DNA from 4 places in the Pseudaminobacter sp. Soil_N_29 genome. Region 3 is predicted to be linked to each of the others. Evidence: predicted binding sites of a transcription regulator. Region 3 holds the regulator's gene; each other region holds the start of a gene.

Region 1 (7,931 bases), on a different contig from region 3:
CATCCAGCGCGTGCTGGGTACCGAAGAGGGCAGCAAGCTGGGCGCCGATCTCGGCCTGGAGAACGACTGGGTCGTGAACATCATCAAGGGTGTCGGCAACTACGGCGAGATTTTCGACCGTAACATCGGTGCCGGGAGCCCGCTGAAGATCGCGCGCGGTCTTAACGCGCTGTGGACTAAGGGTGGATTGCAGTACTCTATGCCCATCCGCTGAGTGATCTTCGGTTCCGGGGGGCGCCGGGCGCCTCCCGTCTCCGTGCAAAGGGAGACTACATGGCTTTGCAGGGCACGATTCGCGAAAGCGGAAATTCGGGCGCTTCCTACCTGAACGACCCGAAAATCCGTGGGCTGATTTACCAGCTCTTACTGTTTGTGGCTCTGGTAGGCTTCGCCTATTGGATCGTCGGCAATACAATCGAAAACCTGAGGCGCGCCAATATTTCCTCGGGCTTCGACTTCCTCAATGGCCGCGCCGGCTTCGACATCAGCGAAACGCTGATCCGCTATTCGTCCAACGACACCTACTGGCGGGCCCTGCTCGTGGGGCTGGTCAACACGGGCGTGGTGGCGGTCATGGGCATCGTCACCGCCTCGGCTATCGGCTTCCTAATCGGCATCGGGCGCCTTTCCGACAATTGGCTGATCCGAAAGATATCCACGGTTTACGTCGAAATCTTCCGCAACATCCCGCCCTTGCTGGTTATCTTCTTCTGGTATCTGGGCGTGCTTTCGGCGCTGCCGCAGCCGCGTGAGAGCATCGCGCTTCCCTTCGGCGCCTATCTCAACAATCGCGGCTTTTTCTTTCCGGGGGCTATCTGGGGCGAAGGGGCTTGGCTCATTCCGGTCGCCTTGCTGGTGGCAGTGGGGCTTTGCTGGTTCGTTGCCCGTCGTGCGCGGCAGCGTCAGGCCGAAACGGGAGAGCGGTTTCCGGTGTTCTGGACCTCGGCCATCCTGTTGGTCGGGCTGCCGCTCCTGGCATTCGTGGCCGCGGGCTTTCCCGTAAGCTTCGAGTTTCCGCAGAAATCCACCTTCAATCTGCTCGGCGGCTCGCAGATAAGGCCGGAGTTCCTGTCGCTCTATCTCGCGCTGTCGTTCTATACCGCGGCCTTCATCGCCGAGATCGTGCGGGCTGGCATATTGGGCGTCAACAAGGGGCAGACCGAGGCGGCCTATGCGCTCGGGCTGCGCCGGGGGCAGACCTTGCGCCTTGTCGTGGTGCCGCAGGCGCTGCGCATCATCATTCCGCCGCTCACCAGCCAGTATCTGAACCTTACAAAGAACTCGTCGCTGGCAATCGCCATCGGCTACCCCGACCTGGTGCATATCGGCGGCACGATCCTCAACCAGAGCGGTCATTCGATCGAGATCGTCGCGATCTGGATGGTCGTCTATCTCGGCCTCAGCCTGCTGATGTCCGGTTTCATGAACTGGTTCAACGCCAGGGTGGCGCTGGTGGAGAGATAGCCATGTACAAATCCGATCTCGTCTATGTGCGCCAGCAATTGGACGCGGACGAGCGCCCGCCGGTCAACGAGCAGGGCGCCATGGCCTGGCTGCGCAAAAATCTCTTCGCTTCGGTGCCCGATACGATTCTCACCTTCCTGGGCCTCGCCCTTCTGGCGCTCATACTGCCGCCCTTGTTCCGGTGGGCGTTTCTGGAGGCGCAATGGTTCGGAACGGACCGCACCTTCTGCGCCACGGTCTCGCAGGGCGGCATCCAGCCCGATGGCTGGTCGGGTGCGTGCTGGGCCTTCGTGCGTGCGAAGTTCCTGCAATTCATGTTCGGGCAATATCCGATCGACCAGCGCTGGCGCGTGCTGCTCACCGGCGCAATCTTCGTCGGGCTGCTGGGGCCCTTGCTGGTGCCGGGCGCGCCCTACAAGCGGCTCAACGCCATCCTTCTTTTCGCAGCCTTTCCCTTCATTGCCTTCTTCCTGCTCGTGGGCGGTGTGTTCGGTCTCCCCTTCGTCGAAACCGCGCGCTGGGGCGGGTTGACGATCACGCTGGTACTTTCGATCGTAGGCATCGCGGTATCGCTGCCCGTCGGCATCCTGCTGGCGCTGGGGCGGCGCTCCAAGCTGCCGGTCATCAAGCTTGCGAGTGTGATCTTCATCGAGACGATCCGCGGCGTGCCGCTGGTGACGGTGCTGTTCATGGCCAGCGTCATGTTCCCGCTTTTCCTGCCGGCCGGCATGACCTTCGACAAGTTCCTGCGCGCCTTGATCGGCGTGGTGCTGTTTGCCTCCGCCTATATGGCCGAAGTGGTCAGGGGTGGTCTGCAGGCGATCCCCAGGGGGCAGTATGAGGGAGCGGCGTCGATAGGCCTCAGTTACTGGCAGACGATGAACCTGGTGATACTGCCGCAGTCGCTGCGGCTGGTAATCCCGGGTATCGTCAACACCTTCATCGGGCTCTTCAAGGATACGAGCCTGGTGACTATCATAGGCATGTTCGATCTGCTCGGCATCGTGCGCCAGAACTTCTCGGACGCCAACTGGGCCTCGCCTCAAACGCCGATCAGTGGGTTGGTATTCGCGGGGTTCATTTTCTGGCTGTTCTGTTTTGGCATGTCACGCTATTCGATCTATATGGAACGCCGGCTTGCAACCGGTCACAAACGATAAAGGGGTTCGGCCTATGGCCACAGAAAACGCAGTCAGAGCCGAAGAGATCCGGGTCGACGCCGCCAAAATGCACATCTCGGAAACGGATGTGGCCATCGACATCGTGGGCATGCACAAGTGGTATGGCGAATTCCATGTGCTGAAGGACATCAACCTGCGCGTGATGCGCGGCGAGCGTATCGTCGTCTGCGGGCCGTCCGGCTCGGGCAAGTCGACCATGATCCGCTGCATCAACCGGCTGGAGGAGCACCAGAAGGGCAAGATCATCGTTGATGGCAAGGAACTTACCAACGATCTCAAGAAGATCGACGAAGTGCGCCGCGAGGTCGGCATGGTGTTCCAGCACTTCAACCTGTTCCCGCACCTGACGATCCTGGAGAACTGCACGCTCGCGCCGATCTGGGTGCGCAAGATGCCGAAGAAGCAGGCCGAGGAAGTGGCCATGCATTTCCTCAAGCGGGTGAAGATCCCCGAACAGGCTCACAAATATCCGGGCCAGCTTTCGGGCGGCCAGCAGCAGCGCGTGGCGATTGCGCGCTCGCTGTGCATGAACCCGCGCATCATGCTGTTCGATGAGCCGACCTCGGCGCTCGACCCCGAAATGATCAAGGAAGTGCTGGAAACCATGGTTGGCCTGGCCGAAGAAGGCATGACCATGCTGTGCGTGACGCACGAGATGGGCTTTGCGCGCAAGGTCGCCAACCGGGTCATCTTCATGGATCAGGGCCAGATCGTCGAACAGAACACGCCGGGCGAGTTCTTCGACCACCCGCAGCACGAGCGGACAAAACTGTTCCTGTCGCAGATCCTGCATTGATCCGTCAGTGCCGCACGAATAGAGCCCGGCTGGAATCCAGCCGGGCTTTTTTGTCAGCGCGACTGACCTCCAGCGAGGCATGGAAGAGGGCGCGGGCTTGTGGAAACCGGAAAGGCTCAGCCCGATGTGGGTTCCCAGCCGTAGAGCCAGTCTAGGTCGGCCGCGAGCTTCTCTGGCGGCAGGGTCTTCAGCACGAGGTTGCGGGCCAGCGCGACCGGCCCCCAGGCCTGCCAGGCGAAATGGTTGAAGGCGCCGCGCCGGGCCACAGCCGCCACGCGCGGCCGCCGCGAAGCTTCCCATGCCGCGAGGGCGGGATCGAGCTCACCCGACCTGTCCGCCACGAAGGCGGCAAGCGTATCGGCGTCCTCGATGGCCATGGCCGCGCCCTGTGCCGCAAAGGGCGTCATTGCATGCGCGGCGTCGCCGATGAGCGCGACGCCCGACGCGATCCAGCGGGTTTTCGCCGGCACGGTGTGGATCGGCCATGCGGTCCACGGGCCCGCATCTTCGGCCAGTCGCGCCAGGGCAGGGGCGGTGTGGCGCATCGCCCGCCTCAGCATGGCGACATCGGCCCTGTCCGCCCAGCCCTCGGCAAGCTCCTTGCCGGGCGTGAAGGCGACGAGATTGAACGCTGCGCCGCCGCGCACCGGATAGGCAATGAGGTGAAAGCCCGAATGCAGGAACGCATTGACCGCGTCGTCGGAAGCGAATGAGGCGAATGCGCGCCCCGCCTCGCTGTCGCTTTGGATCACCGTGCGCCAGGCCAGTTCGCCATGGAACTGGCTGCCGCCTCCACCGACCAGGCCTCGCACCGAGGACCAGACGCCGTCTGCGCCGACAAGAAGCAGGCCGTTAGTGTCTGCGGTAGTGCCGCCAGGCGCTTGGAAACTGGCGGAGATACCAGAGCCATCGCCGCTAAACCCGCACAGTTCGGCGCCCTTGGTCAGCCTGATCGCAGGCAGACGCGATACGGCCTCCAGCAGTGCGGCCTGCAGATCCGCCCGGTGGAGGACCAGATAGGGCGCACGCCAACGCTGTTCGGCGCTGGCACCCAAAGGCACACGGGCGAGTTCGGTAAGCGTCCTTGCGTCGCGCAGAATCACGCTCTGAGGGTGCACCGCTTTCGGCAGGAGCAACTCCAGAACGCCCAATCGATCCAGAATACGGGTGGCGTTAGGGGATAGCTGCAGGCCCGCGCCGACCTCTACGAGGCTTTCGGAGCGCTCGAAGATCTCGACCGAAAAGCCGCGCCGGGCAAATGCGAGGGCCGCTGCGAGGCCGGCTATGCCGGCTCCTGCGACGATAATCTGACGGGAGCGCGAGATGTCCATTGGACCGGCCGCCGCGCGAAAACGCCTGTCAGGCGGCCTGGATCTTATAGAGGCAGTTTTCCGGGCGCGTCTCGTTGGCCTTCAGGCTGGCGTTAAAACGATAGAGCGTCGAGCAATAGGGGCAGACCTTCTCCGAATCGGCGCCCATGTCGAGGAACACGTGCGGATGGTCGAAGGGCGGGGTGGCGCCCACGCACATGAATTCCTTCACGCCGATCTCGATCACGGCGTGACCCGCGTCATTCTGGAAATGGGGAATGGAACCGCCGGCCATGGCTTTCTCCTGTCACTTGCAGCCTGCTCATAGCAGGGGTTTGGTGCTTCGCCAATCGCTTTGCAAGCCGTGCGAAATCAAACTGTCGCAAATCCCTGTCAGGAGGTAAGCTAGGCGCAACAAGCGGCGAAGCGCCGTAAAAGGATAAAGAGGGAAATGAACGAACTCAGGCCGGTCCAGACCGAATTCACTACCGTAAGCACTGCCGACGGCGACGTTTCTTCCGGCAACCCGGACCGATTTGTCAATCGTGAGTTCTCCTGGCTTCAGTTCAATCGCCGAGTGCTGGAAGAATCGCAGAACCAGCGGCATCCGCTGCTGGAGCGAGTGCGCTTCCTGTCGATTTCCGCCGCCAATCTCGACGAGTTCTTCATGGTGCGTGTGGCGGGCCTCGCCGGTCAGGTCCGGCAGGGGATAGCTGTCCGCAGCCCCGACGGCCGCACGCCCGAGCAGCAGCTCGAACAGATATTGGTGGAGGTGGAGCGCCTGCAGGAGGATCAGCAGAAGAGCTTGTCCAGCCTGGCGGAGCTCCTGAAAAAGGAGGGTATCGAAAGCGTCGCGGGCAACGCGTTGAACAAGGACGAGAAGGCCTGGCTGGAAGAACACTTCCTGGAGCAGATTTTCCCGGTTCTGACGCCCCTGTCGATCGACCCGGCGCATCCGTTCCCTTTCATCCCCAATCTTGGCTTCTCCATCGCCTTGCAGCTTCGCCAGCGCGACAGCGGCGAGGAAATGACGGCATTGCTGCGGCTTCCTCCGGCGCTGAAGCGCTATATCCGGCTGCCGTCACGCAAGAGCTGCGTGCGCTTCATTCCTCTGGAAGCCACCGTCAACCTGTTCATCGGAAAGCTGTTCCCCGGCTATGAGGTCAAGGGCGCGGGCACGTTCCGCATCATTCGCGACAGCGATATCGAGGTGGAGGAGGAAGCGGAGGACCTGGTCCAGCTCTTTGAGACGGCCCTGAAGCGGCGCCGGCGCGGCCAGGTGATCCGCATCGAATTCGACAACCAGATGCCGGACGAACTGCGCGAGTTCGTGGCCACCGAGCTTGGTGTGTCGCCCTCGCGCATCAGCGTGCTGACGGGGCCGCTGGCACTCAGCCAGATATCGGAGATCGTGGCGCTTCCGCGCGACGACTTGAAGTTCCCGCCCTTCAACCCGCGCTTCCCCGAGCGCGTGCGCGACCATGGCGGCGACTGCTTCGCCGCAATCCGAGAGAAGGATTTCATCGTCCACCATCCTTACGAATCGTTCGACGTGGTGGTGCAGTTCCTGCGCCAGGCAGCGGCCGATCCCGATGTGGTGGCGATCAAGCAGACGCTGTACAGGACCTCAAACGACAGCCCCATCGTTCGCGCGCTGATCGACGCCGCGGAAGCGGGCAAGTCTGTCACGGCGCTGGTGGAGTTGAAGGCGCGTTTCGACGAGGAGGCGAACATCCGCTGGTCGCGCGACCTGGAGCGCGCCGGCGTGCAGGTGGTGTTCGGCTTCATCGAATTGAAAACACATGCGAAAATGTCGCTGGTGGTCCGCCGGGAGGAGGGCCGGCTGCGCAACTACGTGCATCTGGGTACCGGCAATTACCACCCGGTCACGGCGCGCATCTACACCGACCTTTCCTTCTTCACCACCGACCCGCATATCGCCCGGGATGTGGCGCAGCTTTTCAACTTCATCACCGGCTACGCGCAGCCGACCGAAGAGATGCTGCTGGCGATGTCGCCGCTGACGCTCAGGAGCCGCATTCTCAAGCACATTACCGACGAGGTCGCGCATGCCAAGGCTGGCCGCCCGGCGCAGATCTGGATGAAGATGAACTCGCTGGTCGACCCCATCATCATCGACGCGCTCTACGATGCCAGCCTTGCCGGCGTGGAAATCGACCTCGTGGTGCGCGGCATCTGCTGCCTGAGACCGCAGGTGCCCGGCCTGTCGGAGAACATCCGGGTGAAATCGATCGTCGGCCGCTTCCTCGAGCACAGCCGCATCTATTGCTTCGGCAATGGCCACGGCCTGCCATCCGACGATGCCATCGTCTATATCGGCTCGGCCGATCTGATGCCGCGCAACCTCGATCGCCGTGTCGAAACGATCGTTCCCATCCTGAATCCGACCGTGCACGAGCAGGTGCTGGGCCAGATCATGCTGGGAAATATCATGGACAACCAGCAAAGTTTCGAAGTATTGGCAGACGGTACCTCGCGGCGCATCGTGCCGGACGAGGGCGAAGAACCGTTCAACGCGCAGGAATACTTCATGACCAATCCTAGCCTGTCAGGACGGGGCGACGCCTTGAAGTCGCATGCGCCCAAGCGCATCGCGCAGTTCAAGCGCCGCAAGAAAACCCTAGCTATCCAGGGCTAACCCTCCTGATGATCGCACGATCCCAGGGGCGATTGCAGGATCGCCGACCGATTTCCGTCATAGATATCGGATCGAACTCGATTCGCCTGGTGGTCTATGAGGGCATCGCCCGCTCGCCCACCATCCTGTTCAACGAGAAGATGCTCGCCGGGCTGGGGCGCGGCATTGTTGCGACAGGAAAGCTCGACCCCGAGGCGGTTACCCGCGCCATAGAGGAATTCGGGCGATTTCGCGCACTCTCGGACCAGGCCGGCGCCGGCGACCTTTATGTGATTGCCACTGCCGCGGCGCGAGAGGCGGAAAACGGCCTGGACTTCATCCACCGCGCCGAGAAGATCCTGCGCACTGAGATCCGCGTTCTGAGCGGCCGCGAGGAAGCCCACTATTCGGCCCTCGGCGTATTGTCGAGCTTCCACCCGGCCGACGGCATTGTGGGCGACCTTGGCGGTGGCAGTCTCGAATTGGTCGAGGTCGAAGGCGAAAATATCGGCGACGGCATAACGCTGCCACTGGGTGGCCTC
Region 2 (7,931 bases), on a different contig from region 3:
CGATGCGGATCTCGCCGACGAAGGGGTGGTTGCGGCCATAGCCGCGCTGGGTGGAATAGCCGAGCGCGAGCAGAAAGCCCTCGTCACCGCGCGCCAGCGCCTGAAGGCGCAGGTCACGCTCGATGGGGAAGTCCAGCGGCTCGCGTGTCAGGTCGCCGGTCACATGATCCAGCGGCATGTCGCCATCGCCTTCGATCAGGCCCTCATGCGCCAGGATTTCCGAGACGCGCGGCATGCGCCCGCCCTCGGCCTCGCGCTGCTCGGGTTCTTCGACCGGCGCGCCGGCGGCGATCTCGGGGTCGAGCAGGCGGTGCGTGTAGTCGAAGGTGGGGCCGAGCAGCTGGCCGCCCGGCAGGTCCTTGTAGGTTGCAGAAACGCGACGCTCGACCAGCATGGCGCCGGTGTCGATGGCGTTGGTGTAGCCGAAGCGCGGCAGCGTGGTGCGATAGGCGCGCACCAGAAAGACGGCTTCGATCAGGTCGCCACGCGACTGGGCAATGGCGAGGGCTGCCAGCTCGCGGTCATAAAGCGAGCCTTCGGCCATGACGCGATCGACGCCGAGCGCGAGCTGTTCCACGATCTGGTCGAGGCGCAGCGCCGGCACCGAACGGTCGCCGCGGCGGCGGTCGGCAAGCAGCTTGTGCGCATTGGAAATGGCGGCATCGCCGCCCTTTACGGCCACATACATGGGTCAGGCCTCCATGGTCTTGATGCGCGTGGTGCGCGGCAGGCAGGCCACCCCTTCGGGTGCCGCCAGGATGACGTCGACGCCTCGCGGGAAGCGGGCGCGGTTCTGCTTCCACTGCTCGACAAAGTGGCGCGGCAGGGAAACAGACGCGAAGGCGAACGACGTTTCGATGCCGGGGCCTTCGAGATGCAGCGTCTCGCCACCCGAAAGGCTGGGCACCTGCAGGATCAGCGTGGTGGAACGATCGGGATATTCCTGCGTGCCCTGCGCAAAATTCTCGAGCGCGATCAGTTCGGCCGGGTCCGACACGAGCGCGAAATGCGCATCCGCCGGGGTGTGAGCGAGCGGCGCGCCGGTGTGGAAGCCGAGCCAGTGCCTGGCAGCGGAGGACGCCTGCAGGGCCGGATCGAGCCAGAGCGGCGTATCGGCATCGCAGAGCGCGAGGGCGACGGCAGCCGCCACCGGCGCGAGCGGCGCGGGCGGAGCAGTGAGTTCGCCGCAGGGCTGGATGGTGCCGGGGCGGGCCATGGCGTCCATGACCGCGCGGAACACCACCTGCGCGTCAAAGACCGGATTGGCGAAGCCGCCGTCTATTGCCTCGGTTTGCATCAGTCCTCTCCGCGTACCATGGTGAAGAAGTCGACCTTGGTCGCCGCCGTCTCGGCGCGGCGACGCTCATCGGCTTCGGCCTGCGCTGCCTGCAGTGGCGCGATGATTTTTGTTTCGATGTCGTCGCGGCGCGACGCGTCCTGCCACAGCGCATCGGCTATGGCCGAAAGCAGCGCCTTCTGCTTGTCGCGGCCGAGCGCATAGGCGTGGCCCACAGCGCCGCCTTCCACGCGCACGGTGGCGCGGGTGACGGTCGCCTCGCCGAAGTTGAACGGCGCACCGCCGCCGCCAATGCGCCCACGCACCGTGACCAGCCCGGTTTCGGGCCCGCGCAGCCGCTGCGCGTCGCGCGGCAGGCCGGCCTCGTCCCACAGCGCCTTCAGCGTTTCGCCCGGCGCATTGGCCAGCGCGGCCATTGCCGCCTTGCGGGCCTGCGCCTCTTCATGTTCGTGCCGCCTGTCGGTCTTCATGGCCGCTCCATCGCCTTCCATATTTGTCTATTGCTCTATACAACTGAACAAATTATATTTTCTTTCTAGCGGCTGTCCATGACGGCTGAATGACGGAGCGGAAAAATGAATTCGAAGGCTGGCGAAAGCGGCATGGAACGCCGAAGCGGCGTGGCGCTGTGGCGGCAGGTGGCCGACCGCATCCGGCTGGGCATCAGCAACGGGACGCTCGGCGAAGGCGGCAAGCTGCCGCCGGAGATCACGCTGTCGCAGCTATTCGGCGTGAACCGCCACACGGTGCGGGCGGCAATCTCGGCCCTTGTGCAGGAAGGCGTGCTGCGCGCCGAGCAGGGGCGCGGCACCTTCATCGAACGTCGCAAGCGGCTGGCCTATCCGATCAGCACCCGCACCCGGTTTTCGACCGGCTTGCAGGACCAGACGCGGGCGCGCAAGGCGATCTTGCTCGGCCATTGGGTGGAGCCGGCAACGGAACGCGTGGGGGAGGCGCTGGGCCTCGAAGCCGGCGCGCCGGTGCTGCGGCTGGAGACCGTGACGGAGGCAGACAACCGGCGCATCTCGCGTGCAACGAACTGGTTTGACGCCACGCGTTTTGCCGGGTTCGCGGATGTCTTTGCCGAGACGGAGTCGGTGACGGCTAGCTTCGCGCGCTTCGGCGTGGACGACTATGTGCGCCGCACCACGCTGATATCGTCACGGCATGCGGATGCCGACGACCTCGACAACCTGAAACTGTCGCCCGGCGCCATCGTGCTGGTGACCGTGGCCATCAACGACGATCTTGACGGCAGGCCGATCCAGTTCGCCGAAACGCGCTTTGCCGCCGATCTGGTGGAGCTGACGATAGAGACGTAGCGCCAGCTTACCTACCTTCGGTAGTGCTGTCGTCTACTGAGGCTCGCTGATCTTACCGGCCTGTACCCCCACCCCTAGCCCCTCCCCACAAGGGGGAGGGGGACGATTTTGCCGCCCCGACCGCCAAAGCCGGCCAAGGGTGGTGTTAGGCAGCTACACAGCAGAGTTCCCCCTCCCCCTTGTGGGGAGGGGCTAGGGGTGGGGGTCATTTCAAATGCAGACAGGAGAGGATCAGGCCTCTCTCACACCGCTATCGAATGCCGCGCGCCGTTGTTGCCCAGATAGGCGTCGAAGGCCGAGACCACCGCGCGTACCACCGGGCGGCCGCGGTCGGTGACGACAAAGCGGTCGCCTTCGCGCACGATCAGGCCGTCCTCGTCCTCCGCCACCAACCGGTCGGCCAGATCGATCACCGGCGCTCCACCGGCGCCGAAGCTGCGGGCGAACTCGGACCGCGAGAAGAAGAAGTCGCACATCAGCCGCTCGATCACCCAGGCGCGCATGCGGTCTTCCTCCGACAGCGCAAACCCCTTTGTGACGGCAAGCCCGCTTTCGGACACCAGCCGCTCATATTCGCCGGTGGCGGTGCTGTTCTGGACATAGCCCTGAGGCAGCTTGCCGATAGAAGAGGCGCCGAAGCCGACCAGCGTGTCGAGATCGTCGACCGTGTAGCCCTGGAAATTACGGCGCAGCCGGCCTTCGCGATGGGCAACCGCCATGGAGTCCGCCGGCTTGGCGAAGTGGTCGATGCCGATCGTCTGATAGCCGTGGCCCGAAATGATATCGGCCGCGCGACTGGACTGTTCGAAACGCTCCATCACGTCCGGCAGCGCTGCCTCGTCGATCATGGTCTGGTGCTTGCGCATCCACGGCACATGGGCATAGCCGAACAGCGCGATGCGGTCGGGCTCGAGCGAAAGCGCCTGTTCCACCGTCGCCGCGACGCTGTCTGCCGTCTGGTGCGGCAGGCCGTAGAGCAGGTCGAGATTGACCGACTGCGCGCCGCGCGCGCGGGCGGCATCCACCACTGCCTTGGTCTGCGCAAAACTCTGCTCGCGATTGATCGCGGTCTGCACTTTCGGGTCGAAATCCTGCACGCCGAGGCTGACGCGCGTCATGCCGATCTCGGCCAGCGCATCGAAGCGCGCCTCGTCCATGTCGTTGGGGTCGATCTCGACGCTGATCTCGGCATTTTCGCGGAAGGAGAAGCCCGTGCGCAGGATAGCGTTCAGCACGCGCATGTCGTCCGGGGTGAGCATGGTGGGCGAGCCGCCGCCGAAATGCAGCGCGCCCACCTCCGCCTTGCCCGCCACGAGTTCGGCCACCGTGACGATCTCGCGGTAGAGATATTGCAGATATTTGGCGACCGGCTCGTAGCGGCGCGTCTGCCTGGTGTTGCAGGCGCAGAACCAGCACAGGCGGTCGCAGTAGGGAATGTGGACATAGAGCGAGAGCGCGGTGCCCGGCTCGATCGCACCGAGCCAATCCCGGTAAGTCGCGGAGGAGACGCCCTCGTGGAAATGCGGCGCGGTCGGGTAACTGGTGTAGCGCGGAACGGGCGCTGCATGCTTGCGGATGAGATCTTGCTGCATTCGTCGGGCTCCGTGAGACTAAGCCAGACATAAAGGCGGCCCGCGCGGCGTCGTTGATCTCGATCAAGGCCGCCGGAGAGGTCTTTCGCGCCGCGCCCTGCCCCGGCGTGGCGGCGAGCCCGCTAGGAAAGCGGGCTCAATAGTCCTTTTCGTAGAACACGCCGAGGCTGGAATCCCCATCGGACCCCACCGCGCCCTTTGCCTTGAGGTCCTGGGTAATGTCGAGATTGATGGTGCCGCGCGTGGAGCCCTGGGCGCCCGCCTCCACGCCCAGATAGATGTTGTCCTGGATATAGCGGCCGGCGCGCACGGCGGCATTGCCCTTGCTGTCGGTGACCACGTCGAGATCGTCGAGGCCGGTGGCGTTGCGCAGGCTGCCCAGCAGCGAGTTGTTGGAGCCGCCGGCCAGCTCGGCGGCCGCGGCGGCGAGCTGCGCGATCTGGAAGGCCGATAGCTCGTCGATGCCGCGGTTGAAGATCAGGCGGGCGAGCACTTCGTCCTGCGGAAGCTCGGGCTGCGAGGAGAACGTTACCCCGATGTCGGAGGCGCGCCCCGAAACCGTGATGAACACGGTGATGTCGGTGCCCTCCGAGCGCGCCACGAAGTTGAGGAAGGGATTGAGGTCGCCCACCAGCGTGACGGTGCCTTCGTCGAAGGTGATGCGCTGGCTGAGGATGCTGAGCCGGCCGCGGATGAGCTGGAAGCCGCCCACCGGCTGGATGTCGGACACCGGGCCGGTGAGCTTGACCTGCCCGCCGAGCTCGGCATCGAGCCCGCGCCCGCGCACGAAGACGCGGGCCGGCGCATTGACGCTGACGTCGAGCCGCATGACGCTCGGCCGGCCGGTCGGAGTGGGCGTTCCGTCATTGGCGCGCGCGCGCTTCAGCGTCTCGGCCACGGCCAGCGGGGCCTTGAGGTGCTTGACGTCGAGCGCAGCCGCACCACCGGCAAAGCTTTCCGGCACGGTGATCTCGGCGCGGCTGACATTGATATTGCCCGAAAGCACCGGATCGCGCGCAAGCGGGCCGGTGATGGCGAGGCTGCCGCCCACGGTGGCCACGACGAGCGTGCCGTCGGAATAGCGGGCATCGTTGAGCGTGACGCGGATGTCGGCCGGGAAGCTTGCCGCCGCGTCGAGCGAGATGGTGCCGGTGGCGCTGACCGAGCCGCCGGCGGCGAGATTGGCCGAGGCGTTGCGGATCGTGACCTGGTCGCCGTCGATGGTGCCCATGACCGCGATGGAGCGCAGGCGCACATTGCTGTCTGGATCGACGAATTCGGCCCCTTGCGTGGAGAACATGCCGCGGATGGAGGGCTTCTTCAGGCTGCCGGAAATGGTGGCATTGGCCGAAAGCGTGCCGCCCGCCTGCGCGCCGCGCTCGGCCAGGAAGCGGTTGGCCAGCGCCAACGGCGCCTCCCCATGCACCGTGAGGTCGACGCCCTCGCCGGAGACCGGCACGCGGCCGCTGGCGGTGAGCGACAGGCCCTGCGGACCGCTGGCGGTGGCCGACGACAGCGTCAGCACCTTGTCGGCGAAATGGCCGGAAGCGGCGATTTCGAGGGGGGCCGCGCCGGCTTCTTCCAAAGCGGCCGCGCGGATGCCCGCGCCGCGCAGGTTGAACGTCGCCGCCGGGTTGGCGAGCTGGCCGGAAACCTTGGCGGTGCCGGAGATGTTGCCGCCGAGGCGCTGCTGGGGCGCCACGGCATTGAGCAGCGCAAGCGGGAAGGATTCGAGCCCGATGTCGAGCGCCAGCGCGCCCTTGTCGAGCGGCACCGCGCCGTGTGCCGTGGCGCGCAGGCCATCAGGGCTGGTCACCGCCGCCTTGACGTTCAGCCGGCTTGCGGTGGAGTTGCCCTCGGCCTCTAGGTTGATCGAGGCAAGGCCCGCCTCGCGCAGGGCGGCGGCGGCAATCGAATTGCCCTTCAGCGAGAAGCGTACGTCCGGATTGGCCCGGGTGCCGCCGATTTTGGCGGTGCCGTCGACCGTGCCGGCCAGCGCAAGGTCGGGGCGGACGGCGTTGGCGATGGCCAGCGGCAGTTTCGCGACGCTGACGGCGAGATCCAGCTTTTCGTCGATCTCTCCGCGCGCGCTGACGCGCCCGCCGCCGACGTCGAGCACGAGATCGTCGATGGAGATCTTTTCGCCGCGCATCTGCAGGGCCGCCGGCTCGGCGAGCTTCGCCGAGAGATTGCCCTGGGTCAGTTGCGCCTGCTGCAGGGCGAGCTGGTAGCCGCCCTCGATCGGCGACAACGCGCCGGCGGCGGCGGCGACGGCGCCATTCTCCAGCCTCGCATTGGTCTGGAAATTCGTCGTCCGGCCTTCCTGCCGCGCATTGGCCTGCAGCGTGGCGACGTCGACGCCGCCGGCGACAAGCTTGCTGGCGTTCAGCGTGCCGTCGGCGATCGGCACGCCGAACAGGTCGGCCACCGTCGCGTTGAGATCGGCCTTGCCGACGCGGACGGTGTCGACCACCAGCTTATTGATGTCGGCGCGGACGGTAGCGTTCTGCCTGCCGTCCTGATGGGTCAGCGCAATATCGGCATTGACCGCGCCGGCGGCCTGCTTCAGCAGCAATGCAGCGGCGGTGGAAACATCGGGCGCGGCCAGCGAGAGCTTGCCGTCAAGCAGTCCGTCCCTGTTCTGCGCCACCTCGCCGGTGATGCGCGCGCCGCCGGCAGTGAATGTCAGGTCGCCGACGCGCTTTTCGTTGTCATTCGCGGCAATGGCCGAGGCGACATCGACCCTTACGCCGTCGAGGAAGGCGTTGCCGGTGACATTGCCGTTGAGATCGCCCTTCTGCAGCGTGCCCTCGAAGCCGAGCACGGCATCTTTCAGCGTCTTGCCGACGAGCGTGCCGGTCGGAACCTCGGCGCCGAAGGTAAGCCCGATCAGCCCTTCCGTGCCGGAAGCGCGGCCCTTGGCGGTGAGGCGGCCGGCAGCCTTGTCGGACACCAGCGCCAGATCGGCCACCGAGAGGTCGAAGCCGAAATCGGCCGCACCGGTGGCGAAGCGGCCATCGGCCCTGGCCTCGACCTGGTCGTTGAAGATGCGCAGCTGCCGCGCCACCAGGCCGGTCTCGCCGCGCGCGACGCCGCCGGTGATGCGGGTTTGGCCATGCAGCAGATTGTCGGCGGCCGGCGTTCCGATGCCCAGCCCCTCGGCCGTGCCGTCGAGCGCGAGGTCGAAGGCGCCGGTGAGCGGCTTCAGCTCGCCCTTCGCGACGAGATCGGCGCCGCCCGAAAGCTGCCGGCCAGCCAGGCTGGAGAACGGAGCCAGCGACCTGGCCTTGAGGCCGACGTCGCCCTTGAAGACGAATTCGGAAATGTCGCCGGCAAGCGAGAGCGCAAAGCCGTTGGCCGCGATTTCGGCCTTGGCGAGCTTCACCGGCGCGCCAGCGGTCCATTCGCCGCCGACGTCGAGCGCGATACGGTCGCCCAGCGCTTCGGTGACATCGGCGCGGGTGGCGACGATGCCGGACACGCCGCCGGTGGCGACGAAGGTGAGATGGCGCGACGCCGGGTTGGAAATATTCTGCGCCAGGCCCGAGAGCAGCATCTCGGCCGACTTGGACGAAAAAGTCTCAGTGGCGAGGTCGTCGATTTTCAGCGAGCCCGACCACTCGTCGCCTGGCTTGTCGCCGAAGGCCAGCGCGAGGCTGGCGCGCTGCACGGTGTTTTGCCCCGGTACTGGCAGAAGCACAGGCTTGCCGGCGGGGTCGG
Region 3 (7,931 bases):
GTCCGCCCGGAGTAGCCCATGTCGTTGATGTTCGTCTTTGCGCTCGTGCTGGTCGTCGGCGCCGCCGCCTTCCTTGTCGGGCGCCAGCGCGCCATTGCGCAGGACGACGGCACGGCCAAGCCGCACTCCCGCGCACACTACCACGGCTGGTGGGCAGCCCTGCTTGCCACGCTTCCGGCGCTGCTTCTGATCGTCGTCTGGGGCGTCGGCTCCAACCTCTACGTCGAAGCCCGGATCAAGTGGCATCTGCCCGAGCAGACGGCCGAGAGCACCATTGCCAGCCGCACGCTTGCCGCCGGCCTGACCAAGAGCCTGGCCAACGGCCTGCGCCGGCTCGACGCGCCGATGGCGACCAATCCCCCGGCCAGCTTTGCCGAATTGCAGCCGCTGCTGGCCGCGCGTGGCGTGGCGCTGGCGCCCGACACGCAAGACTACATGATCCCGATTGCGGTGGACGCCAACCGCACCCAGGACATGCTGCGCATGGTCGGCGCGGTGGCGATCCTTGCGCTATCGGTGGCCGGTGCGGCCTTCGGCCTCTCGCAGATCCGCCTGCGCGCGCGGGCGCGCAACAATGTCGAGACGGTGGTGCTGTGGGGCCTGCTGGCCGCTTCCACCATCGCGATCCTGACCACCATCGGCATCGTTCTGTCGATGCTGTTCCAGACCATCCACTTCTTCGAGCGCGTGCCGCTTTCCAATTTCTTCTTCGGCACCGTGTGGGACCCGCGCTTCGCGGCCGCGGGCTCGGGAGGGGCGGAAGGCCAGTTCGGCCTGATCCCGCTCCTGGCCGGCACGCTCTACATCGCGTTCGTGGCCATGCTGGTGGCCGTGCCGGTCGGGCTGATGTCGGCCGTCTACATGGCCGAATACGCCTCGCCCAGGCTGCGCGCCACGGTCAAGCCGGCGCTGGAGCTGCTGGCGGGCATCCCGACCATCGTCTACGGTATCTTCGCGCTGGTGACGCTCGGGCCCTTCCTGCGCGACCTGAGTGCGGCACTTGCTGGCGGCACCAGTTTCATCCAGGCCCAGAGCATCCTGACCGCCGGCCTGGTGATGGGCGTGATGCTCATCCCGGTCGTTTCCTCGCTCTCCGACGACATCATCACCGCGGTTCCCCGCGCCCTGCGCGACGGCTCGCTGGGGCTCGGCGCGACGCGCTCGGAAACCATCAAGCGGGTTATTTTGCCGGCCGCACTTCCGGGCATCGTGGGTGCCATCCTGCTCACTGCCTCGCGCGCCATCGGCGAGACCATGATCGTGGTGCTGGCCGCCGGCGTGGCCGCCAACCTGACGCTCAACCCGTTCGAGGCGATGACCACCATCACCGTGAAGATCGTCAACCAGCTCACCGGCGACCTTGAGTTCAACTCGCCGCAGACGCTGGTGGCCTTTGTGCTCGGCATCACGCTGTTTGCCCTGACGCTGGTGATGAACATCTTCGCGCTCTACATCGTGCGCAAGTACCGGGAACAGTACGAATGACCGACATTCCCTTGAACGGCATTACCAGCGGCACCGTTGCGCGCCCGCGCCGCGACATCGGCCTGAAGCGCCGCTACGCCGCCGAGCGTCGTTTCCGCATCTATGGGATGCTGGCGATTTCCATCGGCCTGGTGTTCCTGGCGGTGATGCTGACCTCCGTGGTCTCCAAGGGCTACACCGCCTTCTGGCAGACGACGGTGACGCTGCCGATCACCTTCAACGAGAAGGTCATCGACCCCGAAGGCAAGCGCGCGACCGACCCGAACGTGCTCATCACGGCCAACTATCCCAAGCTGGCCGAAAGCGCGCTTGTGGCGAAGCTGGGCATCGACCCGCACGACAAGGCTGCCATTCGCAAGCTCAAGGGTTTCCTTTCGGACGGCGTGCGGGCGCAGTTGCGCGCGGTGGTTATGGACGACCCGTCGGTCATCGGCACGACGCGCAATGTCGACATCCTCGTTGCCGCCAACATCGATTCCGCCTTCAAGGGCCAGATCGACCTTTCGGTGGACGAAAGCCGGCGCAAGGTTTCCGACCAGCAGGTGGCATGGATGAATCAGCTTGCCGCCGACGGTTCGCTGGCCGAGCATTTCAACAAGGGCCTGTTCACCTTCGGCGCCTCCAGCCGGCCGGAAACCTCGGGCATGGGCGTGGCGATCATCGGCTCGTTCTACATGATGGTGATCGTGCTGTTGCTGGCGCTGCCCATCGGCGTGGCGGCCTCGATCTATCTCGAGGAATTCGCCAAGAAGAGCCGCCTGACCGACCTGATCGAGGTCAACATCAACAACCTGGCCGCGGTGCCGTCGATCGTCTTCGGCCTGCTCGGCCTGTCGGTGTTCATCAACTTCCTCGGCCTGCCGCGTTCGGCCGCCCTGGTCGGCGGCCTGGTGCTGACGCTGATGACGCTGCCAACCATCATCATCGCGACCCGTGCCGCCCTCGCCGCCGTGCCGCCCTCGATCCGCTCGGCCGCCCTTGGCCTCGGCGCCTCCAAGATGCAGATGGTGTTCCAGCACATATTGCCGCTGGCAACCCCGGGCATCCTCACCGGCACCATCATCGGCCTGGCGCGCGCGCTGGGCGAGACGGCGCCGCTGCTGCTGATCGGTATGGTCGCCTTCGTGGCCGACTATCCGGCGACGCCGCTGGAACCGGCGACCGCATTGCCGGTGCAGATCTACATGTGGGCCAACGAGGCCGAGCGCGCCTTCGTGGAGCGCATGTCGGGCGCCATCATCATCCTGCTCGTGTTCCTGATGGCCATGAACATCACGGCCATCGTGCTGCGACGGCGTTTCGAGCGGCGCTGGTAGGCGAAGGATGCTTTAGTATGAACATCATGACGGAAGTGGCACTCGAGAACGCGGTGAACGACAAGATGAACGGTACGCCCAAGGAAATCATCAAGATGCGCGGCCGCAAGGTGTGCGTGTTCTATGGCGACAAGCAGGCGTTGTTCGACGTCGACCTCGACGTGCGCGAAAACCAGGTGACGGCGCTGATCGGGCCTTCGGGCTGCGGCAAGTCGACCTTCCTGCGCTGCCTCAATCGCATGAACGATACCATCGACAGCGCCCGCGTGACCGGCCAGATCACGCTGGACGAACAGGACATCTACGACAAGAGCATCGACGTGGTGGAGCTGCGCGCCCGCGTGGGCATGGTGTTCCAGAAGCCGAACCCGTTTCCGAAGTCGATTTACGAGAACGTTGCCTATGGCCCGCGCATCCACGGCCTCGCCCGCAAGAAGGCCGACCTGGATGCCATCGTCGAGACCAGCCTGAAGAAGGCCGGCCTGTTCAACGAGGTGAAGGACCGTCTCAACGAGCCGGGCACCGGGCTTTCCGGCGGCCAGCAGCAGCGCCTGTGCATCGCCCGCGCCATTGCCGTTTCGCCCGAGGTGATCCTGATGGACGAGCCGTGCTCGGCGCTCGATCCGATCGCCACCGCGCGCGTGGAGGAACTGATCGACGAGCTGCGCCAGAACTACACCATCGTCATCGTCACCCACTCCATGCAGCAGGCGGCGCGCGTATCGCAGCGCACGGCCATGTTCCATCTGGGCCAGCTGGTCGAGGAGGGCGACACCGACAAGATGTTCACCAACCCCGACGACAAGCGCACGCAGGACTACATTACCGGCCGGTTTGGCTGACCCGCGGTTGATCCGCACGCCGGACAAAGGATTGCATAGACATGATCATGGGCAAACACACCGTCACGTCCTTTGACGAGGAACTGGGGCACATCGACCGGCTGCTGCGGGACATGGGCGATCTGGCCGGCGCCATGGTCTGTGGCGCCATCCGGGCGCTGGTCAATTCCGACAATGCGCTTGCCCAGCGGGTGATTTCCGACGACGCGGTGATGGACGCGCGCCAGCGCGAGCTGGACGACCGCGCCATCACGCTGATCGCCAAGCGGCAGCCCATGGCGCAGGACCTGCGCGCCGTGGTGGGCGCGATCCGCATGGCCGGCGACCTGGAGCGCATCGGCGACCTTGCCAAGAACATCGCCAAGCGCGTCGGCGCCGTGGGCGAGAGCGCCACGCCCCGCAGCCTCGCCCATTCCATCGAGACGATGTCGGACATGGTACTGGAGCAGATCAACGGCGTGGTCGACAGATATGTGACGCGCCAGCCCGAAGGCCTGAAGGCGCTGCGCGCGGCGGACGAGAACATCGACGTGAAGTACACCTCAGTGTTCCGCGAGCTGCTGACCTACATGATGGAGGATCCGCGCAACATCACCGCCTGCACGCATCTTCTGTTCTGCGCCAAGAACCTGGAACGCATCGGCGACCATGTCACCAACATCGCCGAGAACGCCTACTATGTGATGACCGGCCAGCAGCTGCCGCCCAACCGGCCGAAGTTCGACGAGACCTCGCTTTCGGCGCCGGAATCGACGACCTGAGCGGGAGACCGGAAAAGTGATGATCGCCCCAAAAATCATGGTGGTGGAGGACGAGGAGCCGCTGGGCGTCCTGCTCCGCTACAATCTGGAATCGGAAGGCTACCAGGTCGAGGTCGTGCCGCGCGGCGACGAGGCGGAAATCCGCTTGCAGGAGAACGTGCCCGACCTTCTGGTGCTGGACTGGATGCTTCCGGCGGTCTCCGGCATCGAACTGTGCCGCCGCCTGAGGATGCGCCCCGAGACCGAGCGCCTGCCCATCATCATGCTGACGGCGCGCGGCGAGGAGAGCGACCGCGTGCGGGGCCTTTCCACCGGCGCCGACGACTATCTGGTCAAGCCGTTCTCGACGCCGGAGTTCATGGCGCGGGTGAAGGCGCTGCTGCGCCGTGCCAAGCCCGAGGTTCTGTCCAGCGTGCTGAAGGTGGGCGACATCATGCTCGACCGCGAGGCGCACCGCGTCTATCGCGGCAAGAGCGAGATCAAGCTCGGGCCCACGGAATTCCGCCTGCTGGAATTCATGATGCGCCACCCCGGCCGCGTCTTCTCGCGCGGGCAGCTGCTCGACAATGTCTGGGGCGAGACGATCTATATCGACGAGCGCACGGTGGACGTGCATGTGGGCCGGCTGCGCAAGGCGATCAATCCCGGCAACCTGCCGGACGTGATCCGCACCATCCGAGGCTCGGGCTACGCCATCCGGGAGGATTGAGCCCGGCTGGCCGCGGCTCAGGCCGCCCCCGCGGCGCTTATCAGGGCAGGGCCGGGCGCGAAGATCTCCCGGTCGACGAAGGTGAGGGCGTTCATTGTGCAGCCTTCGCGGATCAGCGGCCGTTCGTTCGGCAAGGTGTCGAAGGAGATCGCCTTGTTGTGCTGGCCGCCCGCGGTCTTGTCGATAGCTGAGCGCAGCGCCGGCTCGATGAGGTCGAAGGCGGTCGCGCCGATGCCGACCAGCGCGACGGGCGCGGGGTCGATCAGCGCAAACAGGCTGCCGAGGCCGAAGCCGATGGCTTCGCCGGCGATGCGGAAGGCTTCGCGCTCCGGTCCATCGGCTGCCCGCGCCCTGTCGGCCATGGCGCGTATCTCCTCGTCCGAAATGTCGGCCAGCGGCGCCTGGTCCTCGCTTTCCCCGCGCGCATTGCGCCAGATGGCGTAGTTGCCGGCATAGGCTTCCACGCAGCCGCGACGGCCGCAGCGGCACAGCGCGCCATCGGGCCGGTGGATCATGTGGCCGAACTCGCAGCCCGACGATTGCGTGCCGGTGAAGAGTTCCCCCTTCAACACCATTCCCATGCCGATGCCGTGCGAGAGCAGGATGGCGATGAAGTCGTTGCGGTAGCGCTCTGGCTTTCGCCAGCGCAGCGCCACCGCGATCATGTTGCAGTCGTTCTCCACGGTGGCGGGGATGCCGGTGGCGGCTTCGAGCCGGTCGGCGAATTCGAGATCCGCGTGCGGGGTGATGGGCGACCACAGCATCATGCGCGATCCGGCATCGGTGATGCCCTGCACGGCCATGCCGATGCGCAGCACGCGATGGCCGGCGGCCCGGCGGGCCTCGACCTGCCGGCGCACCATGGCGACGCAGTCGCCGAGCAGCGCTTCGCGCCCGGTGGCCAGCGTCTCCAGCCGGCGCTCTTCCGATGCGACCACCTGCCCGGCGTAATCGACCACGGCGACCGACAGGAAATTGAGCGACAGCACCACGGTGATGACTTCGGCGGCTTCCGGGGCGAGGCCGAGCGCTACCTGCGGGCGGCCGCGCTTCGAGCTTGCGGCTTCAGCCGCCTTTTCGGCGAGGATGCCTTCGGCGATGAGGTCGGCGGAAATGGCCGAGATGGTGGAATGGCTGAGGCCCGTGGTCCCCGCGATCTCGGTGCGGGACGGCTGGCCCGCGCGCCGCACGGCCGCGATGACCATGGCGCGGTTGCGCTTGCGCAGATCGTCGTGACGGATCGCCACCGGCATTTCGGCATTTCCTCCCGGAGCCTTGTTGCGCTGCGCAGATTCCAGTTCGCGTGCGCCGCGTCAACCTTCGGCGGGATGTTGACAGAACTTCAGGGTTACGACACTATTTTTTCGAGGTTCGAAATAATAGCCTCGACAAGGGCCCCAGGCCATCGTCATCGCGCCCTGGAGGGGGCGCAGGGAGGAAATCATGAAGATGTTTGCAACCGCCTTGCTGGCGGGTGTCGCGCTGTCGGTGTCGCTGGCAGGCGTGGCGCAGGCGAAGGACAAGATCATCGGCGTTTCCTGGTCGAACTTCCAGGAGGAGCGCTGGAAGACCGACGAAGCGGCGATCAAGGCCGCCCTCGAAGCTTCGGGCGACAAATACATTTCCGCCGACGCCCAGTCCTCGGCGGCCAAGCAGCTGACCGACGTGGAAAGCCTGATCTCGCAGGGCGCCAACGCGTTGATCATCCTGGCGCAGGACGCCAGCGCCATCGGGCCGGCGGTCGAGAAGGCCGTGGCCGAGGGCATTCCGGTGGTGGGCTACGACCGCCTGATCGAGAACAAGGATGCCTTCTACCTGACCTTCGACAACAAGGAAGTCGGCCGCCTGCAGGCCAAGGCCGTCTATGCCGTGAAGCCCGAAGGCAACTACGTCTTCATCAAGGGCAACGGCGCCGACCCGAACGCCGACTTCCTCTTCGCCGGCCAGATGGAAGTGCTGAAGGAGGCCATCGACGCCGGCAAGATCAAGAATGTCGGCGAGGCCTATACCGACGGCTGGCTGCCGGCCAACGCCCAGAAGAACATGGAGCAGTTTCTGACCGCCAACGACAACAAGGTTGACGCGGTGGTGGCCTCCAACGATGGCACCGCCGGTGGCGCGGTGGCGGCGCTCGAGGCACAGGGCCTGGCCGGCTCGGTGCCGGTTTCGGGCCAGGACGGCGACCATGCCGCGCTCAACCGCATCGCGCTCGGCACGCAGACCGTGTCGGTGTGGAAGGATTCGCGTGAGCTGGGCAAGGCCGCGGCCGAGATCGCGGCGCAGCTCGCCGACGGCAAGAAGATGGATGAGATCCCGAACGCGACCAAGTGGTCGGATGGCCCCAACAAGGTCGAGATGACCTCGGTCTTCCTCAAGCCGATGCCGATCACCAAGGACAACCTCAACGTCGTCATCGACGCCGGCTGGGTTTCCAAGGACGTGGTCTGCCAGGGCGTGAAGGCGGGGTCGGTCGCAGCCTGCGACTAGGCCGGACGCTTGCCACAAGGCTCGTTCGGTTCCGCACGGGGCGGGCAAGACGCGGCCGCCTGCCGCTGTCCGGCTCGTTGGACGCCGCGGTTTGAGGAGAAACCGCGGCGTTTCATTCGCCGCCGCATGCCCGGTCAGGCGCGCGGCATTCAGTTCGTACAAAGTGCCTCTCCGGAAAATCGATTCCGTGTTTCCAAGGGCGTGCGCTAGGATGATGTCCTGAGACCGGCGCAAGACCGGACCGGGCGGGAGGGTGTCATGACCGAAGTGACAACGCAGGAACCCGCGGCGCAGGACACCGCCGGGCACGGGCTTGCGGACCGGGCGCGAG
Region 4 (7,931 bases), on a different contig from region 3:
CCCAGCCCGACATCATGGCGAAAGCGCAGACCACGCGCGCAGGCGTGGTCGCGCAGCCAGGCGCCCAGCCGCTCCAGCCCGATCCAGGTGAGAATGGCGACGGCCGTCACGACAAGCTGCAGCAGCGCGCCGGCGGAGGCAAAAAAGCGCATCGACAGTTCGGGATCGTTCATCCAGCGGAGCAGCCGCACGGCGAGCGGCGCGGGCGTGTTGGGGCCGAGGATGATGGCGACGTCGACCACGGAGCTGGAGAAGGCAATGACAGCAAAGACCGCCAGTCTGATCTGACGATAAAGCTGCGGCCAGACGCCATAGACGAAGCCGGCGATGCGGCCATAGCCAAGCGATGCCGAAAGCCGGCGTGTGCGCAAAAGATCGACCTGCGGCAGCGCGGCCAGCGCGATCAGCAGCAGGAAGGGGATTTCCTTCACCACCAGCCCCGCCATCATCGACAGGCCGAACGGATCGTTGACGATCAGCAGGTCGGGCGGCTGTTGCCAGCCGGTGAGGCCAGGCGAGACCAGCCGCGCAATCATGCCCGACGGCGCGATGAGGAAGGCCAGCCCGAAGGCTGCCGCTGCGTGGGGTACGGACAGCAGCGGCGAGACGAGATGCTGGATGCGCGAAAAGATTCTTGTGCCCGCGAAAGCTGCGATGAACAACGCGACCGTGATGAGAGATATCGTGGCGGTGGCCAGCCCCGCCGCGAGGCTGAGCAGCACCGAGGTGGCAAGGCCGGGCTGCGAGAGGAGTTGTGTCACATGCGCCAGCGTGAAGGCCTCGCCGCCCAATGCGGGCAGGTAGCCGAAAGCCGGCAGCAGCGTGCCGGCAAGCCCGGCAAGGATCGGGCCGGCCAGGAGCAGGATCGCCAGCGGCGGGCCGAGCCGGGCTAGCATGATGTGCCGGGACGGAGAAGCGCAAGCGCTCTACGTTGCCCCCCTTTGGGCTGCCGGTTAGGGCCGTCGAATATGGATGCAAATATGCACCTGGCCGGTGCTTTACCCCCACCCCTAACCCCTCCCCACAAGGGGAAGGGGGACGATTTCGTCGCCATTGGCGCTAAGACCGGGACGGTTGATGTGAGTCGACGGAGCAGCCAAGATCCCCCTCCCCCTTGTGGGGAGGGGTTAGGGGTGGGGGTCAATTCCAATGCGCTTGCCTCGCCACAAAGGAGAAGATCGGCAGCCATGGGACGCCGTCCCTCCAGCAAGCGCTGTGACGATGAAGAAACCACCTCGCCGCCCCCTCTAATCCCCCGCCCCGTATCGCCGTTTCCATTCCGCCTCCAGCCTTACCATCCAGCTCGGGTGCGGCTCGTCGATGGCAGGGCCGAGCTGGTCCGGCTTCAACGTGGCAATGCCGAGATCGAGCGCTTCGAAGCGGGCGCGGTCGGCGGCGTCGAGCTTGGCCATCGAAAGCACCGTCGGGTCGCCCCACACTGTCGGGTCCTGCTTGCGCGCCTGCGCTTCGGGCGAGAGCAAAAAGTCGGCCACCACCAGCGCGCCGGCCTTGGCAGAGGCATTGTAGGGAATGGCGACGAAATGGGTATTGGCCAGCGTGCCGGCCGGGAAGGTGAAGGAGCGCACCGTGTCGGGCAGTTCGCCATTGGCGATGGCGCTCGAAGCTTCCGACGGGTTGAAGGCGAAGATGATGTCGAGCTCGCCATCGGCCAGAAGCTGCTTCATCGCCGGATAGTTTTGCGGATAGGCGCGCCCAGAGCGCCACAGAACCGGCTTGAGCTCGTCGAGATAGGCGAACAGCGGCGCCGTGACCTCAGCGAACGAGGCCTCGTCGACCGGCTTCTGCAGCACCGAGCGATCGGCCACCAGCTCGGACAACACCTGCTTGAGGAAGCTCAGGCCCATGAAATCCGGCGGCTGCGGATAGGAGAAGCGGCCGGGATGCGCCTTCGCCCAGGCGAGCAGTTCCTTGGCCGATTTCGGCAGGCGGGCGGGGTCGGTGCGCGCGGTGTCGTAGAAGAACACCAGCTTGGCCATGCCCCACGGGCTTTCCAGCCCCTCCACGGGGACCGTGAAGTCGGTGCGGATGGTGGGCTTGTTCTCGACGTCGACATAGTTCCAGTTGGGCAGCTTTTCTGCCCAGCCGGGCGACATCAAAAGGCCCTGCCGCTTCATCGAGGCAAAATTCTCGCCGTTGATCCAGATGAGGTCGACGGTGCCGCTCTCGTTGCGGCCGGCCGCCTTCTCGGCCACCACCTTGGCAACCGCATTGGCGGTGTCGTCGAGCTTCACCTGGACGAACTTGACGCCATAGCGCTTCTGCAGCTCGGCGCCCGCCCATTCGAGATAGGCGTTGATGTTTTCGGCGCCGCCCCAGGCGTTGAAATAGACCGTCTCGCCCTTGGCCTGCGCCAAAACCTCGTCCCACTTCGCCGGATCGGGATTGCCGGCCAATGCCTGAAGCGTCAGTGCGAAAAGCGCTGCGGCAGCGGCAAGCAGTCGTTTCATCGAGATTCCCCTGTCCACGCGGCATTTCCGCAGGCGATTGAGCATCCTGACCAAATAGCGGTCAATGCGGCCGGGCTGTCCGGCGGATGACTTGCGGCGAGTTGTCTGGTATCTCCGACAAATATCAACCGTGCTTTCGTCAATCCGTCATGCAAATCGCCTAAGGCATCGCCGCAGGCGAGGATAACACCGATGCGTTATGCAATCTATTTCACACCGGGCCCCGACGATGCGCTGACCCGCATCGCAGCGAACTGGCTTGGCCGCGACCCCTTTACCGGCGCCGCCCATGAGGCCCCGGCCAACGGCCGTCTGTCGGCGACGGAGGTGGCGTTTCACACCGCGGCGCCGCGCCGCTACGGCTTCCATGCCACGCTGAAGGCGCCGTTTCGGCTGGCCGACGGCGAGAGCGAAGCCACGCTGGACGAGGCGCTGGCCGACTATGCCGCCACGCTGGAGCCGGTGGTGCTGCCGCGCCTGGTGGTGGGGCAGCTGGACGGCTTCTTCGCGCTGGTGCCGGGCGAGGCTTCGCCCGCGCTCAACCGATTCGCCGGCGACATCGTCTCGGCCTTCGAGCCGTTCCGTGCGCCGCTGACCGACGCTGAAATCGAGCGCCGCAACCCGGACGCCCTGAGCCAGGCGGAATTCCGCAACCTGTGCCAGTGGGGCTACCCCTACGTCTTCGACAGCTTCCGCTTCCACATGACGCTGACCGGCCGCGTCGGCGCCGATGAAGCCCCCCGACTGCGCGCCACCATCGACGAGATGTTCGCCGCGGAGCTCGAGCGCCCCTTCGCCGTGGACAGGCTGGCCCTGTTCGTGGAGCGCGAGCCCGGCGCCCCCTTCATCGTGCATTCCCACTACGCGCTCGGCCGCCACACCAAAAGAAAGACCGCCTGACATGACGACCGAAACGACACTCACCAATGCCCGCATCGTGCTTGCCGACGAGATCGTCGACGGCTCGGTGCTGATCCGCGATGGCAAGATTGCCGATGTTTCCAGCGGCGCGACCCGCGCGGGCGAGGACCTGGAGGGCGACTTCCTGATCCCCGGCCTGGTGGAACTGCACACCGACCACCTCGAAGGGCACTATTCGCCGCGGCCCAAGGTGCGCTGGAACCCGATCGCCGCGGTGCTGGCGCATGACGCGCAGGTGGCCACCTCCGGCATCACCACCGTGTTCGACGCGCTGCGGGTCGGGGACATCGACGCGGGAATGACCGTCGCCGACATGCGAAAGCTGGCCGACGCCATCGAGGACAGCTTGCGCAACGACCGCCTGCGCGCCGACCACTTCATCCACCTGCGCTGCGAGGTTTCGGCGCCAGACTGCCGCGAGAGCTTCGAGCTTCTCGCGGGCGATGAGCGGGTGAAGCTCGCCTCGCTGATGGACCATGCGCCGGGCCAGCGCCAGTTCGCCAGCCTCGAAGCCTATGCCGTCTACTACATGGGCAAGATGAAGATGTCGCAAGAGCAGTTCCAGGCCTATTGCGAAAAGCGCATGGCGCAGTCGGCCGAGAACGCCGCGCCCAACCGCGCCGCGATCGCCGCCGCCTGCCACGAGCGCGGCATCGTTCTGGCCAGCCACGACGACGCCACCTCTGCGCATGTCGAAGAGGCCATTGCCCAGGGCATCCGCGTGGCCGAGTTCCCGACCACGATGGAGGCAGCGCGCGCTTCCAAGCAGGCGGGCTTGGGCGTGCTGATGGGCGCGCCCAACGTGGTGCGCGGCGGCTCGCATTCGGGCAATATCTCGGCGCGCGAACTGGCCGAGAACGGCCTGCTCGACATCCTGTCGTCCGACTACATCCCGTTCAGCCTGATCCAGTCGGCCTTCTTCCTCGGCGAAGCGGTGGACGCCATCTCGCTGCCGCAGGCCGTGGCCATGGTGTCGAAGACCCCGGCCGAGGCCGTTGGCCTGACCGACCGCGGCGCGATCGAGGCCGGCCGCCGCGCCGACATGGTGCGGGTGCGGGTGGACGAGCATGTGCCGGTGGTGCGCGCCGTGTGGCGCGAGGGGCGCCGCGTGGCATGACGGTCTCGGGCCTCATCGAACGCGAGCAGGCAAGTTCGGCCTTTCCCGTCCGCAGCGGCGTGTTCATCGCCGTTGTCGGCCCGAGCGGCGCCGGCAAGGACACGATCATGGCCTATGCGCGCGAGCGCTTCGCGGGCGAGGACAGCGTCGAGTTCGTGCGCCGTGTGATCACCCGTCCGTCCGACGGCGCGACCGAAGACCATGACACGCTGACCGAGGCGGCCTTCATCGAGGCCGAGGCGGAAGGTGCCTTCGCGCTGTCCTGGGAAGCGCATGGGCTGCGATATGGCATCCCCGCTAGCGTGGATGAAAGCATCGCGGACGGCCGCGTGGCGATCGCCAACGCCTCGCGCGGCGCGATCCCCGCGCTGCGGGCGCGTTACGAGAATGTCGCCGTGGTGGAGATCACCGCGCGGCGGGAAATCCTCGCCGAGCGGCTTTCGGCGCGCGGGCGCGAAACGCGCGAGGAGGTGCTGGCCCGGCTGGCGCGCGCCAGCGCGGTGGAGCTGTCTGGTCCCGGCGTGTCGACCATCGACAACAGCGGCGAGAAGGAAATCGCCGGCGAGCGGTTTGTGGCGATCATCCGCAAGGCGATAGCTTTTGCCGATGTGGGGCGGTTCTAGCCGCTAAGCGGCTTTCAGCCTATCCTGAGCATGTGGTTGTCCCAGACATAGTCGGGCTCACGCACGTCGCCGCCGTCGGGGCCGAGAATCTCGCCGGTGCCGGTGGTGGCGCGGAAGCCGGCATGGTCGGGCGCAAGGCCACAGACTTCCTGCACGTCACGCCTGGCGACGACCTTGCCGCTGGCCGCCTCGATGACGGCGAAGACATTGCCCTCCGGGGACGACACCGCGACCGCGCCGGCGTCGCGGTTGGCCGCGACCGAGCCGATATAGTTGCGGAAACCGGAGAGCACGTCTTCCGGCATGTCGAGCAGTTGCAACTCCTTGCCACGCCGGGCGCTGCCGACCAGCAGCGGCTTTTCCGTGGCCGGGCCCCTGTGCTGGCAGCCGAACCAGACCGTGCCGGAAGCGTCGGCGTCCATGTGGCGGATGGAGAGCTGGTGCAGCGCCGGCGGCAGCTCATGGCTTTCCAGCAGGTCGCCCGAGACGCGGTCGACGAAGACCAGCGACGGCTTCATGGTCGGCAGATTGAGTTCGGTGCGGCCGAAATCGGGGTGGGTCTCGATGCCGCCATTGGCGATCGCCAGGGTGCGGCCGTCGGCAAGCAGCAGGAGCTCGTGCGGGCCGACGCCATAGGTGGGGAACTCGCCCAGCCGGCGGAAGCCGTCGCGCGCGTCGTAGATGCCGACCACGCCGGCGGCGTTGTCATAGTCGTTCTCGGTGACATAGAGCAGCGCGCCGTCCTGCGAGAACACGCCATGGCCGAAGAAATGGCGGCCGGCGATGCTGTTCACCGTCTGCGGCTCGCGGCGGGCGGTGTGGTCGAAGACCACGAAGAAGGTGCCGGGCTGGCGGGCAAAGACCACCGACTGGCCCGAGACCGGATCGAAGGTCACATCGTGGCCGCGATCGGGCAGCGAGACCAGATGCAGTACCTTGCCGGCTTCCGACAGCACGGCCGCGCCGAAGGTGCCGTCGCGCTTCTGATAGGCGGTGGCGAAGACGGCATCCGTGGCGAGTGTCGCCGCCCGCGCCTGCGGCGTCAGCGCGGCAAAGAAGACAGCACCTGCGGCCTTGAGGAAATCGCGGCGGTCGACCAGCGCGCCCACGGTCAATCCCCGTCGAGCGAGGAGAAGCCGGCGCTGAGGCCGAGCGCGTCGGCAAGGCGGATGCCGAAGAGTTCGCCGAGGCTGGAGCTGACGATGCCGAAATAGGCAAGCTTGCCGCGCCGCGCCGGGTCGGCCAGCACTTCGGCCAGCGGCCCCCTCGCCGCTTCCGCGGCACCGATGGCATTGCCGAACTCGAAGCCGATGGAGCTGGCGATCCAGCGCTCGTCAGGGCCCAGCCGTTCGCCAAGGCCGGAGGCTTCGAACAGCGCCTTCATGCCGGCCATGTTGCCGGCGAGCGTGTCGGCGGTCTTGCCCGAGCGCCAGAACAGCGCCTGTTTCGGCTTGTCCTGGGCTTGCGTCTTGCCGAGGAAGCCGCCCAGCCGCACGTCGCGGTCGAGCTCCAGCCCGTTGACGAAGACCTTGAACAGCGCGCTCAGCGCCTCGTTGCCGTTGCGATAGAGGGCGTTGCCCTCGCCCGGCGTCGCCCAGGTCTTGGCAAAGCCGCCCGGGGCGTTCCAGGCGGCCTCGACCTCACCGGCCATCGTGTCGAGATTGGCCGCAACGGCCGCGCCGAAACCGCAGCGATGCACGCCTTCAGGCCCGGCAAGCGTCTCGGCACCGGTGCCGAACAGCAAATATTCGAGTGCGCCGAGCCCCTGCATGGCGACACTCTTGCTGGCGAGCTGGGCCGGGTCCGACGCGCTTTCATCGCCCGCTTCGATTGCCGCTTGCACCTGTTTCAGGCCGGTGCTCTTGCGGTCGGGCCAGAACAGGATGCGCTCCAGCCGGCTCTGCTCGGTGACTGGGCCGACGCGGATGATTTCTGCCCGTGACCAGGCATCCACCGTGGCGCCGAAGGCGTTTCGCGCAGCCTCAAGACTGGCTTCGGACGGCGAAGCGCACAGCGCCCTGGCGTCGGACGCCATTTGCGTCGTGGCGACGTGGAAATCGCGATAGGCGGGCCGCACGAAACCGTCGATTGCCTTGCCGATGATGGCCGGCGCGTCGAGCTCGGCGGCGTGGGCGGCGGGCGGGGCGAGTACCAGCGCGGCGGCGGCAAGAAGCGAACCAAGCATCACAGCGACTCCAGGAATTTCACCAGCGCGTCACGTTCGGGTTTGGCCAACCCGGCGAAGCGGTCGCGCGCGGCCTGGCCCTCGCCGCCATGCCACAGGATCGCCTCGGTGAGATTGCGGGCGCGGCCGTCGTGCAGGAAGAAGGTGTGGCCGTTGACCACCTGTGTCAGGCCGATGCCCCACAGCGGCGGCGTGCGCCATTCGCGGCCGGTGGCGTCGCCCACCTGCTGCCCGTCGGCCAGTTCCTCACCCATGTCGTGCAGCAGGAAGTCGGAATAGGGCCAGATGAGCTGGAAGGACTGCGCCTTGTTGGGCGTGTCGCGCCGGGTGACGAATTTCGGCGTGTGGCAGGAGGCGCATCCGATCTCGTAAAACACCTTCTTGCCGGCGAGCACTTCCGGCTTGTCGATGTCGCGGCGCGCCGGCACGGCGAGGTTTTGGGAATAGAAGGTGACGAGGTCGAGGATCGGGTCCGGAGCCTCGGTGTCGCCGAGCTTGGGCTGGACGCCGGTGGGCATGGCAAGGCACTCCTTCTGCGCCTCGGTACAATCGCCCCAATGTTTTGGATTGTCCGGCGTGGAGATGCCGAGATCGCCCACGAAGGCGTCGGCCGACTG

The links. The regulator PhoB, encoded in region 3, activates phosphate uptake and scavenging genes when phosphate is short. The targets are predictions, from matches to a motif close to TGTCATNNANCTGTCAT.
Positions count from the first base shown of each region.
Region 1: the regulator PhoB is predicted to act here: its motif matches at 5,119-5,135, upstream of AC3A4H_RS00620 (RNA degradosome polyphosphate kinase).
Region 2: the regulator PhoB is predicted to act here: its motif matches at 1,846-1,862, upstream of phnF (phosphonate metabolism transcriptional regulator PhnF).
Region 4: the regulator PhoB is predicted to act here: its motif matches at 2,603-2,619, upstream of AC3A4H_RS15840 (DUF1045 domain-containing protein).

Region 1 is NZ_JBDGLC010000001.1:135,821-143,751, reverse strand. It holds gene AC3A4H_RS00650 (amino acid ABC transporter substrate-binding protein) at 1-214, shown strand, start outside; gene AC3A4H_RS00645 (amino acid ABC transporter permease) at 274-1,464, shown strand; gene AC3A4H_RS00640 (amino acid ABC transporter permease) at 1,467-2,624, shown strand; gene AC3A4H_RS00635 (amino acid ABC transporter ATP-binding protein) at 2,638-3,441, shown strand; gene AC3A4H_RS00630 (FAD-dependent monooxygenase) at 3,558-4,772, opposite strand; gene AC3A4H_RS00625 (zinc-finger domain-containing protein) at 4,801-5,046, opposite strand; gene AC3A4H_RS00620 (RNA degradosome polyphosphate kinase) at 5,203-7,410, shown strand; gene ppx (exopolyphosphatase) at 7,419-7,931, shown strand, end outside.
Region 2 is NZ_JBDGLC010000001.1:1,151,500-1,159,430, forward strand. It holds gene AC3A4H_RS05510 (carbon-phosphorus lyase complex subunit) at 1-688, opposite strand, end outside; gene phnH (phosphonate C-P lyase system protein PhnH) at 692-1,297, opposite strand; gene phnG (phosphonate C-P lyase system protein PhnG) at 1,297-1,767, opposite strand; gene phnF (phosphonate metabolism transcriptional regulator PhnF) at 1,873-2,619, shown strand; gene hemN (oxygen-independent coproporphyrinogen III oxidase) at 2,862-4,211, opposite strand; gene AC3A4H_RS05535 (translocation/assembly module TamB domain-containing protein) at 4,348-7,931, opposite strand, start outside.
Region 3 is NZ_JBDGLC010000009.1:194,265-202,195, reverse strand. It holds gene pstC (phosphate ABC transporter permease subunit PstC) at 19-1,485, shown strand; gene pstA (phosphate ABC transporter permease PstA) at 1,482-2,801, shown strand; gene pstB (phosphate ABC transporter ATP-binding protein PstB) at 2,819-3,643, shown strand; gene phoU (phosphate signaling complex protein PhoU) at 3,691-4,404, shown strand; gene phoB (phosphate regulon transcriptional regulator PhoB) at 4,424-5,113, shown strand; gene AC3A4H_RS20130 (ROK family protein) at 5,131-6,366, opposite strand; gene xylF (D-xylose ABC transporter substrate-binding protein) at 6,557-7,600, shown strand; gene AC3A4H_RS20120 (sugar ABC transporter permease) at 7,859-7,931, shown strand, end outside.
Region 4 is NZ_JBDGLC010000006.1:276,436-284,366, reverse strand. It holds gene AC3A4H_RS15850 (ABC transporter permease) at 1-896, opposite strand, end outside; gene AC3A4H_RS15845 (ABC transporter substrate-binding protein) at 1,248-2,468, opposite strand; gene AC3A4H_RS15840 (DUF1045 domain-containing protein) at 2,661-3,368, shown strand; gene AC3A4H_RS15835 (alpha-D-ribose 1-methylphosphonate 5-triphosphate diphosphatase) at 3,370-4,506, shown strand; gene phnN (phosphonate metabolism protein/1,5-bisphosphokinase (PRPP-forming) PhnN) at 4,503-5,129, shown strand; gene AC3A4H_RS15825 (DUF1513 domain-containing protein) at 5,144-6,238, opposite strand; gene AC3A4H_RS15820 (imelysin family protein) at 6,241-7,314, opposite strand; gene AC3A4H_RS15815 (di-heme oxidoreductase family protein) at 7,314-7,931, opposite strand, start outside.